Regions from separate parts of the Streptomyces sp. AM25 genome, predicted to be linked through region 2. Evidence: riboswitches for the same ligand, from Rfam matches in the RefSeq annotation. Region 2 holds a riboswitch; the other holds the start of a gene.
The links. Region 2 has a riboswitch for cobalamin ahead of metE (5-methyltetrahydropteroyltriglutamate--homocysteine S-methyltransferase). Riboswitches for the same ligand answer to the same signal wherever they lie in the genome.
Positions count from the first base shown of each region.

Region 1 (5,526 bases), on a different contig from region 2:
AACGCGGTGCTGGCCCTCCTCGATCACCCGGAACTGCTGCAGGAGCTGCGAACGAATCCGGACGGTCTCGGAGCGGCCGTCGAGGAGTTCGCGCGCTGGGAAGGACCCGCGGCGCTGGCCATCCGCCGCTTCCCGCTGGAGGACGTAGAGATCGGCGGGGTGACCGTGCCGGCCGGGGAGACGGTGCTGCTGTCGCTGGCCTCGGCCGACCGCGATCCGCACCACTTTCCCGACCCCGACCGCCTTGACCTGCGGCGGGACCGATCGGGGAGCCTGGCGCTGGGCCATGGCATCCACTACTGCCTGGGCGCTCCGCTGGCCCGGATGGAGACGGAGACGGCGCTGGCGGCGCTGCTGGAGCGCTTCGGGACGCTGGAACTCGACGTTCCGAGGGAACAGCTGAGGTGGCGTCCGGCCGTCCGGGCGCGTGGCCTGATTTCGCTCCCCGTTCGCTGGTAATCGACAAAGCGAACAGGTTTTTGGTGCATACCCCATCCTTGATGAGGTAGAACTGTTCTCGAGCCCGCCCGGTGTGCATCCCCCGTCGCACCGGGCGGGCCTTCGCGCACCGGACCGTACGCCGGTCCGTCAGGCGCTTCCCGGCGGGAACTTGAGCAGGGCCACCGCCGCCGCCATCTGGATCGCCACCGAGGCCACGGCCTTGTGCGTGGGCAGGTGGTGCTGACCGCGGATCAGCAGCGTGGCGATCACGCAGCCGAAGACCGCGGTGACGGAGGCGGCCGCCCGCACCGGCACGGAGTCCACCGGCAGCCAGGTGTTGAGGAACAGGCGCGGCAGGTCCGTCGCCCAGAAGACGACGGCGAACAGGCCGGTGGTCGGCGCGAACCTGCCGTTGCCGCCCAGGCGCCGCGCGATGGCGTGGGTGACGGCGCCGAGGAACAGGGTGGCCACCAGCGTCACCCCGGAGGCGATGGCCATGGCCTCCAGGGCGAGGACGGGACTCACGCCCCACTGGACCCAGAAGGAGTCCTTGCCCAGCGTCCCCAGCGCCCCGCACAGCAGGCTGAGGAACATGGCCGCCCCCCAGACGCTCCGGTCCCGGGCCTCGTCGAGCACGTCGACGGGCCGGTAACAGAGCCCGAATATCAGCCGGTGCCAGAGCAGCCGGCGTGGCGAGGCGGCAGGGGGGCTGGAGGCGGGAGCGGAGGTCACGGGCATGGGTGCCGTTTTATCACCGTTCGGCCACGAAGCCGCTGTCGGGCCGGACAAAGGTGATCAAGGCGGGCGGCCGCGGGGCCGGCCGCCGTCAGGCGGACGCGGGTTCGGTGCTGCCGGGGTCGTCCTCGGGTTCGCCGCTCGCGGCGACGGGGTGGAGGTACTCCTCGCTGATCTCCCGCGGCCCGAACGGCCACACCTTCTCGTACGCCGACCACAGCACGAACGCCACGCAGCCCGCCGCGACCCACACCAGCGACCACTCGATGGGGTGCCGCCCCGGGGAACTGCGGTCCGCGTAGCCGTAGATGACGATCCAGCCCGCCGCCGCGACCACGCTGGGCAGCGGGTAGAGCCACATCCGGTACGGCCGCCGCAGGCCCGGCTGGCGGTGCCGCAGCACGGTGGCGGCCAGCACCTGGGACAGTGCCTGGACGATCACCATGACGGTGGTCAGCAGCTGGATCAGCGTGTTGAGGTCGGTGTGACGCCCGATCAGGAAGCCGATCGCGCCGATGACCCCCATCGTCACCAGCGGCAGCACCGGGAAGCGGTGCCGCGGGTGCAGGGTGCCGAAGGGGCGGAAGAAGACCTTCTCCCGCGCGGCGTCGTAGGGCACCCGGGAGCCGCCCAGCAGCCCCGTGAAGACCGAGGCGAAGGCGGTGACGAGGATCAGCACGGTGACGACGTCCGCGGCGCGCCTGCCCCACGTCCGCTCCAGCACCGCCGAGGCCACGGAGGAGCCGGCCGTGGAGTTCGGGTCCAGCATCTCGTGCCAGTCGACGACCCCGAGGGTGCCGATCTGCAGCAGCAGATAGACCGCCATGATGCCGAAGATGGACCAGACGATGGCACGCGGCAGGGTGCGCCCGGGGTTCTTGATCTCGGCGCCCATGTACGCGGCCGTGTTGTAGCCGCCGTAGTCGTAGATGCCGATCGTCAGGCCCGCGGCGAAGCCCAGCCAGAAGTGGTTGGTCGTCACGGCGAAGGCGTGGGCGGGGTAGGTGAAGGCGAGGTGGGGGCTGAAGTGGGTGAAGGCCGCGATGATGACGAGGATGATGGAGGCGAGCATCACCCCCCACAGCACGGCGGTGATCCGCGCGATGTTCTCCACCCGCCGCCACAGCAGCGCGACGACCACCGCGAGGAACACCAGCCCGGTGACGTCCCCTTGGGTCTGCGTCATCCCGGGCCACAGGTAACCGAGGTACTGCACGAAGCCGATGACGCCCGTGGCCATCGCGAGCGGGATGAAGAGCATCGCCGTCCAGACGAACAGGAACGGCATCAGCTTGCCGGTGCGGTACTGGTAGGCCTGCCGCAGATACACGTAACTGCCGCCCGCGCCCGGCAGGGAGGCCCCCAGCTCGGCCCAGATCAGCCCGTCGGCGAGGGCCAGCACGGCGCCCGCGACGAAGCCGATGACGGCCTGCGGGCCGCCGAAGGCCGTGACCATGAGCGGAATGGTGACGAAGGGCCCTATCCCGCACATCTGGCTCATGTTGATGGCCGTCGCCTGGAACAGCCCGATGCGGCGCTCGAAGCCGGGCTCCGGTACGCCGGGTTTGCGGTCTCTGTCTTCTGCTGCCATGGCGGTCAGCCCTCTCTCGTCGCCCACTGCTGCACTCGTAGCACCGGCCTGCGTGACCGTCCATCACATGCGGACCCCGGCACAGAAGTGTCGGTACCCGTTCCGCTGCATGGGCATGGCAATTGCCACATCTTTGCCTCCGCCTGAGGTCAGGGCGTTAGGGTGGCCCGGCCGTGGTGTTCGGGAAGACCGGTGGCGGGCCTTTGTGGCCCCATTCCGGAGCGGCCCTCGCCACTGTGATCGGGGAGCTTCCGCCCTTTTCCGTACGTCCCTTGCGGGGCGCGCGGTGCCACTGGCCGCATCCGGCGGCCGGGAAGGCAGGGGCGGGCGCGTACGGACCCGTAAGCCAGGAGACCGGCCACGGCATCTCACGAACTGATCCACGAGGTGCTGGAGCGTGACCCGCAGATGACTCTGCCCACCACAGAGACCCCCCGCAGTACACCGCCGTCCTTCCAATGGCGCCGCCAGGACACCGTGCGCACCGCCGGCCTGCTGGCCGTCCTAGCCGCACTGCACGTCATAGCCTTCGGCGTGCTCCTCCTGCTCGTCGTCCCCAACCACTACACCGTGGGTTCCAAGGTCTACGGCGTCGGGCTCGGCATCACCGCCTACACCCTCGGCATGCGGCACGCGTTCGACGCGGACCACATCGCCGCCATCGACAACACCACCCGCAAGCTGATGGCGGACGGCAAGCGTCCGGTCTCGGTCGGGTTCTGGTTCGCGCTCGGCCACTCCAGCGTGGTCGTCATCATGGCCGCCCTGGTCGCCGGGGGCACGCACCTGGCCGGGACGCTGATGAACGAGAACTCCACCACCCACCAGACGCTCGGTGTCGTCGGCACCACCGTCTCCGGCGGCTTCCTCTACCTCATCGCCGCCCTCAACCTCGTCGCCCTCGCAGGCATCCTGCGCATCTTCCGCGCCATGCGCGAGGGCCGCTACGACGAGGCCGAGCTGGAACAGCAACTGGACTCGCGCGGCTTCATGAACCGCATCCTCGGCCGCTTCACGCGCTCCATCACCCGCCCCGGCCAGATGTACCCGCTGGGCTTCCTCTTCGGCCTCGGCTTCGACACCGCCACCGAGGTCACCCTGATGGTGATGGCGGGCAGCGGCGCCGCCGCCGGCCTGCCCTGGTACGCCATCGTGTGCCTGCCGCTGCTGTTCGCGGCCGGCATGAGCCTGTTCGACACGCTCGACGGCACGTTCATGAACTTCGCCTACCAGTGGGCGTTCTCCAACCCCGTCCGCAAGGTCTACTACAACCTCACCATCACCGGACTGTCGATCGCCGTCGCCTTCCTCATCGGCACCATCGAACTCGTCGGCGTCCTGCACGAGAAGCTCGACCTGAACGACGCGGTCACGGGCTGGATCTCGGGTCTCGACCTCGACAACGTCGGTTTCGTCATCGTCGGCCTGTTCGTGGTGGTGTGGGCCATCGCCCTCGCGTACTGGCGCTTCGGCAAGGTCGAACAGCGCTGGGCGGCGCGGAGTACGGGTCTTACGGACCTGTGACGGAGCGCCCCTGAACGGTGCGCGGCCGGTGAAGTGCCTCTAGCGTCGGGGCCATGCGTGTACTCGTCACCGGAGGCGCGGGCTTCATCGGCTCGCACATCGTCAGTGCCCTCACCGCCCGTGGGCACGAGCCCGTCGTCATGGACACCGGGCTCGTGCCCACGGACGACGTCCGCGATCCCGGGGCCGTGGCACGGGCCTTGAAGGGCATCGACGCCGTGTGCCACCAGGCCGCGATGGTCGGCCTCGGCAAGGACTTCGCGGACGCGCCCGCGTACGTGGCCCGCAACGACCTCGGCACGGCGGTGCTGCTGGCCGGCATGCACGCGGCGGGCGTACGGACCCTGGTGCTCGCCGGGTCGATGGTCGTCTACGGCGAGGGCCGCTACGAGTGCCCCGCCCACGGCCCGGTCCGCCCCGGCCCGCGGGACCCCCGGGCCCTGGAGGCGGGCCGCTTCGAGCCGCCGTGCCCGCGCTGCGGGCGGGAGTTGGCCCCGGGCCTCGTGGACGAGGACGCGCCGCTGGACCCGCGCAACGTGTACGCGGCGACCAAGGTCGCCCAGGAACACCTGGCGGCGTCCTGGGCCCGCGCGACGGGCGGCAGCGCGGTGGCGCTGCGCTACCACAACGTGTACGGGCCCGGAATGCCGCGCAACACGCCCTACGCGGGCGTGGCGTCGCTCTTCCGCTCGGCACTCGCACGGGGCGAGGCGCCGAGGGTCTTCGAGGACGGCGGCCAGCGGCGGGACTTCGTGCACGTGCGGGACGTGGCGCAGGCCAATGCGCTCGCGCTGGCGGCGGATTCGCCCGGCGGCGGGCTGAGGGCGTACAACTGCGGCAGCGACAGCCCGCGCACGATCGGGGAGCTGGCCGGTGCCCTGGCGGCGACGTGCGGGGGCCCGGAGCCGGTGGTGACGGGGGAGTACCGCCTGGGCGACGTCCGCCATGTGACGGCTACGTCGCGGCGGTTGCGGGACGAGCTGGGCTGGCGCCCGGGGGTGGGCTTTGCGGAGGGGGTGGCCGAGCTGGCGGGTTGAGTGCGGGTCGGTGGGGGCTGATCGCGCAGTTCCCCGCGCCCCTTACGGGGCGCGCCCCCTGGTTGTGCCCACCGGCCGCAACCACCTCCGGTCACCCCGGTGCCGGCAATACGATCTCGAAACAGCAGCCTCCCGGCACGTTCCGCACCGCAGCGCGCCCCGCGTGGGCCTCCACAATCCCCCGCACAATAGCGAGCC
Region 1 covers NZ_JBKIWN010000003.1:220,364-225,889, forward strand. The annotation lists gene ACLHRZ_RS04980 (cytochrome P450 family protein) at 1-459, shown strand, start outside; gene ACLHRZ_RS04985 (YIP1 family protein) at 589-1,179, opposite strand; gene ACLHRZ_RS04990 (APC family permease) at 1,268-2,767, opposite strand; cobalamin riboswitch at 2,925-3,144, shown strand; gene nicT (Nickel transporter NicT) at 3,176-4,291, shown strand; gene ACLHRZ_RS05000 (NAD-dependent epimerase/dehydratase family protein) at 4,345-5,328, shown strand; gene ACLHRZ_RS05005 (sensor histidine kinase) at 5,420-5,526, opposite strand, start outside.
Region 1: linked by a shared signal. The riboswitch ahead of nicT (Nickel transporter NicT) and the one ahead of metE (5-methyltetrahydropteroyltriglutamate--homocysteine S-methyltransferase) in region 2 are both predicted to bind cobalamin.

Region 2 (5,526 bases):
CACCGAGGAGGACGTCGCGGCGTGGTCGGCGCTGACGACGAGCCGTCATACGACCGCGCTGATCGCCGCGGGGCACAACCTGCTGCGCGACCACCCGGCGGAGCTGGCGGACACCCTCCGGCAGGCACTGCCGTGAACTCCGCTCCGGTGGGCGGAAGTCAGGACTTGCGGTGCACGGAAACGGCGTAGTCCCCGTCGGTGCAAGGGTCCCGGGACCAGGTCGCATACCTGGCTTCCAGGGTGAGTCCCGCCGCCCGGCAGTGCGCGTCGTAGTCGTCCAGTGTGTACCCGCGGTCCAGGGAGAAACCCGCGACGAGGCGGCCGCCCGGGTGCACATGGGCGGCCATCCCGGCCACCAGGGCCGGTTCCGTTCCCGGCGGGGTGAACAGGGGGACGTTCCCCGCTGCCACCACGACGTCGAACGACTCCCCCAGGTCGAGGCCGACCAGGTCCTGCCGGTACCAGCGGATCTGCGGAGCCAGCCGCCGGGCAGTGGCGAGCATCGACTCGTCGATGTCCACGCCCGTCACGGCGATGCCGTGACGGGCGAGCTCGATGCCCACCCGGCCCGTGCCACAGCCCGCGTCGAGGACCGTGCCGGGCTCGAAGGAGCGGACCAGCGTGGCTTCGCCATGGACGTCTCCGCCGTCGGCGGCAATGCGGTCGAATCGGGCCTGGTACTCGTCACCGTTCCACGTCATGCGGCCAGGGTGACACATGCGTCACTCTGGCCACAGACCGATAGATCGATTTCGGGCTCGGTGAGTGGTCGTTCGAACCAGGTCGCCGGGCACACCGGCCACACTGTCCGCAAAGCCCTCGTCGACCAGGGCTTCAAGAACCAGGTCGTCGGCCAGGTACTGGACCTTCAGGAAGCCGTGCCGTCCAGCTCCTTCCGCACCTCACGGGCCGCCGCCACCAGGTGCTCCAGGGAGGCGCGCACCTCGGTCCAGCCACGGGTCTTCAGGCCGCAGTCGGGGTTGACCCACAGGCGCTCGCCCGGGATCGCGGCCAGCCCCTTGCGCAGCAGGTCCGCCGCCTCGGCGGCGCCGGGGACGCGGGGCGAGTGGATGTCGTAGACGCCGGGGCCGACTTCGCGCGGGTACCCGGCCGCGGCCAGCTCGCCGGCGACCTGCATGTGGGAGCGGGCAGCCTCCAGGCTGATGACGTCGGCGTCGAGGTCGTCGATGGCGGTGAGGATGTCGCCGAACTCGGCGTAGCACATGTGGGTGTGGATCTGGGTGTCCGGCCGGGTGCCGCTGGTGGCGAGGCGGAAGGCCTCGGTGGCCCAGGCGAGGTACGCCGCACGGTCGGCGGCGCGCAGCGGGAGGGTCTCGCGCAGGGCGGGCTCGTCGACCTGGATCACCGAAGTGCCGGATGCCTCAAGGTCGTTCACCTCGTCGCGCAGGGCGAGGGCGACCTGCCGGGCGGTCTCAGCGAGCGGCTGGTCGTCGCGGACGAAGGACCAGGCGAGCATGGTGACGGGCCCGGTGAGCATGCCCTTGACCGGCCGGTCGGTGAGCGACTGGGCGTAGCGGGTCCAGCGGACGGTCATCGGCTCGGGCCGGGAGATGTCGCCGGCGAGGACCGGCGGACGGACGTAGCGGGTGCCGTAGGACTGGACCCAGCCGTGCTGGGTGGCCAGGTAGCCGGTGAGCTGTTCGGCGAAGTACTGGACCATGTCGTTGCGTTCGGGCTCGCCGTGGACGAGCACGTCGATGCCGGCCTTCTCCTGGAAGGCGACGACCTCGCGGATCTCGGCCTCGATGCGCTCCTCGTAGGCGCCCTCGTCGATGCGTCCGGCGCGCAGGCCGGCGCGGGCGGTGCGCAGCTCGGTGGTCTGTGGGAAGGAGCCGATGGTGGTGGTCGGCAGCAACGGCAGCCGGAGACGGTCGTGTTGGGCCGCGGCGCGCAGGTCGTAGGGCTGCGAGCGGTGCGTGTCGGCCTCGGTGACGGCGGCGCTGCGGGCGCGCACGGCGGGGTCGTGGGTGATGGCGGAGCCCGCCCGGGAGGCCAGATCGGCGCGGTTGGCGGCGAGTTCGGCCGCGACGGAGTCGGTGCCGCGCTCCAGCGCCCGGGCCAGGGTGACGATCTCGCCCGTCTTCTGGCGGGCGAAGGCGAGCCAGCGGACGATCTGCAGGTCGATGTCCCGTTCGGCCGTGGCGTCGAGCGGGACGTGCAGCAGGGAGCAGGAGGCCGCGACGTCGACGCGGCCGGCGAGGCCGAGGAGGGTGCCGAGGGTGGCCAGCGACTTCTCCAGGTCGTTGATCCACACGTTGCGGCCGTCGACCACGCCGGCGACGAGGCGCTTGCCGGGCAGGCCGCCGACGGCGGCGAGGTCGTCGAGGTTGGCGGCGGCGGACCCGGTGAAGTCGAGGGCGAGACCCTCGACCGGGGCCTTGGCCAGCACCGGCAGGGCCTCGCCGAGGCGGTCGAAGTAGGAGGCCACCAGCAGCTTCGGCCGGTCGGCGAGGGTGCCGAGCTCACGGTAGGCGCGGGCGGCGGCGTTCAGCTCGGCCGGGGTGCGGTCCTGGACCAGGGCGGGTTCGTCGAGCTGCACCCACTCGGCGCCGGCGGCCCTGAGGTCCGCCAGCACCTCGGCGTAGACGGGCAGCAGCCGGTCGAGGAGCGTGAGCGGCTCGAAGCCGGGTGCGACGCCGGGCGCGGGCTTGGCGAGCAGGAGGTAGGTGACGGGGCCGACCAGGACGGGGCGCGCGGCCAGGCCGAGGGCGAGGGCTTCCTTGAGCTCGGCGACCTGCTTGGCGGAGTCGGTGGTGAAGACGGTGTCGGGGCCGAGTTCCGGGACCAGGTAGTGGTAGTTGGTGTCGAACCACTTGGTCATCTCCAGCGGCGCCACGTCCTGGGTACCGCGGGCCATGGCGAAGTAGCCGTCCAGGGCGTCTTCTTCGACGGCCGCGCGGTGCCGGGCGGGGATCGCGCCGACCATGACGCTGGTGTCCAGGACGTGGTCGTAGTACGAGAAGTCGCCGGTCGGCACCTCGTCGATGCCCACCTCGGCGAGCTGCCGCCAGGTGGTGCGGCGCAGTCCGGCGGCCGTCTCCCGGAGGGCGTCCGCGCCGACACTGCCCTTCCAGTAACCCTCGATCGCCTTCTTCAATTCACGGCCCCGGCCCTGGCGGGGGTAGCCGTACACGGTGGCGCGTGCTGCCGCGGCTGCGGACTTGCTGGTCACGGAACTCTCCTTCGCGAGCTTCTTCCGGGATCCCGGAGCATGGCGAGAACGCGAAGGGGTGGCGGACGGGCCGCACCACAGCGGTGGGTTGCCCGTTCGGTATGTGCGCCGACCCGCCCTCGAGGTCACCGGGATCTCCGCGCACGAACGGTCGCGCGCGGGCAACGGGCAGGTCTTCGGACTCACGGGCACGTCTGCCGGGGGCAGACACCTAATGGCCGTCGCTTCCCGGGCCCGTCACGGACCCAGTGCGTATGACGGCGGTCGTTCCCGCTCACCGCTGCGGGGCAGTCCCGGATTCCCACCGGGTTCCCTCTTGCGACGCGCCTGCCTGGCGGACAGGGGCGAACCAGCTGCACGCGCCAGCCTAGATCGGGGACGCGGTGCTTGAACAGTGGGTTTGGGTCATGGCTTCGCGGCATTGTCAGTGGTCGGTGCGACGATCGTCCCGACGGCGCGAACACGTGCCGTGCCGTCCGGCACACCCGGACCGGATACGAGGAACGAGGAGTGAAGTCCCGTGCGCATCGTGGTCAGTGAGTTCATGAGCCTGGACGGCGTCGTACAGGCGCCCGGCGGAGCCGAGGAGGACACCGACGGCGGTTTCGCCCACGGCGGCTGGTCGCACCCGTTCTTCGACCCGGAGGTGATGGGCGGGACCATCACCGAGATCATGGGCAGGACGCAGGCGCTGCTGTTCGGGCGCCGCACGTGGCAGACGATGGCCGCGGCGTGGCCGGAGCGGGCCGGCGACCCCTTCGCCGACCAGATGAACGCCATCCCGAAGTACGTCGTGACCGGAACCCTGGGGGACGCGGAGCTGACGTGGAACAACACCACGCGCATCCCCGGCGGCGAGGCCCTCGCCCGCATCCGCGAGCTGCACGCGGCCGACGGCGGGGACCTGCTGGTCATGGGGAGCCCCACGCTCGTCCGCACCCTCCTGAGCGAGGGCCTGGTCGACGAGCTGCGGCTCATCATCACGCCGGTGCTCCTCGGCGGCGGCAAGCGGATCTTCACCGACGACGGGGTGCTGCGCACCCTGGAACTGGTCTCCTCGGTCACCAGCGGCACGGGCGCGCACGTGTGCACCTATCGTCCGGCCCCTTAACTTGGCTCTGTCAGCAATCACCGCCGACCGCATTCCAGACCTTCCTGGACCAGAACGAGACCCCCGGTCGAAGTCCTGGCGAACCCTCGGCAAAGGCAAGGCTGTTCTTCAGCGGCACGGAGTTGCTACCTCGTGTCTTCGGAGGTCGCCGGAACGCGGTGGTGTGCCCGGCCCTGGTTCTCGCGCGTCGGCGTGGGAAGCGGGGGCGGCGTGGCACGGGCCGTTGCGCAGCGGCGTACGAGGCACTTGGCCGCGTACGCGGCCAGGCCGGTCAGGGGCACGGCAGTGAGGGCGACCAGCGTCCATTGCTCCGCGTAGTGGGCCGCTTTGGTGGGGGTGTTCGCGAACGTGGTCATGGGGCCCCAGGTGTAGTAGCCGAACACCATGATCAGCTGGGATCCGGCCGTGCGGATGACCGTACTGAGCGCCGTCGGTGCGGTGGCCCCGAGCAGACACACGATCACCGCGTAAGGGAGGTATCCGGAGGCCAGCCTGCTCCAGGCGGTCACGTGGAGGCCGTCCCCGTCACCGGCCACAGCGATCCACGCCGAGACGCCGCCCGCCAGGAGCACCACGACAACATCCCGGGCCAGAGCCGTGCCGTACCTGAGCACTGGGGTGCCCTTGCGCAGCCTCTCCTGTTCCATTGCGCGTCCTTTCCGCCGGGTGGCAGGCGGTACCGCGCAGGCCGACCGGGCCAGTGCCTGACGGTGGCAAGGCCACCGCCACGCCGGGCCGCGACCCCACCCACCATGCATCCCAAACCGCCACAGAAGTCTCTTCACTCTAGAGAGAGGAGAAAGGGCATTTTTAGTTCCGCTGAGCACGCCCTGCATCGCCGGCATCCGAGAGGCACGTGCACGGAAACGGTTCGATCGAGCGGCATCGGCGGCCCGTATCACAGCACATACAAGGAGAGGCTCGGCGAGCAGACGTTCTCGCCGAGCCCCCTCTGCTGGTGCCGGTCAGGTCCGGGGGCGTGGAGCTCCACGGCTTGGCGGATCCGGTCCTGCGCACGGGCCCTGCGGGGGCCAGGGGCGCAGTAGCAGGATCGCGCCCGGCCCTGCGCTTCGAGCCGGCCGAGACGGACCAGTTCGCGGATGTCACGGATGGCCTGCTGCTCGGAGAGGTCGGCGTCGGCCTGGTGACCGGGCGGCGCACCCTTGAACCCCAGAAAGCCATCAGCAGTGCGTGGACCACGAGCTCGTCGAGTCCGTCGGCT
Region 2 covers NZ_JBKIWN010000002.1:443,785-449,310, reverse strand. The annotation lists gene ACLHRZ_RS04015 (thioesterase II family protein) at 1-136, shown strand, start outside; gene ACLHRZ_RS04010 (class I SAM-dependent DNA methyltransferase) at 159-701, opposite strand; gene metE (5-methyltetrahydropteroyltriglutamate--homocysteine S-methyltransferase) at 869-3,193, opposite strand; cobalamin riboswitch at 3,344-3,562, opposite strand; gene ACLHRZ_RS04000 (dihydrofolate reductase family protein) at 3,714-4,304, shown strand; gene ACLHRZ_RS03995 (hypothetical protein) at 4,430-4,951, opposite strand.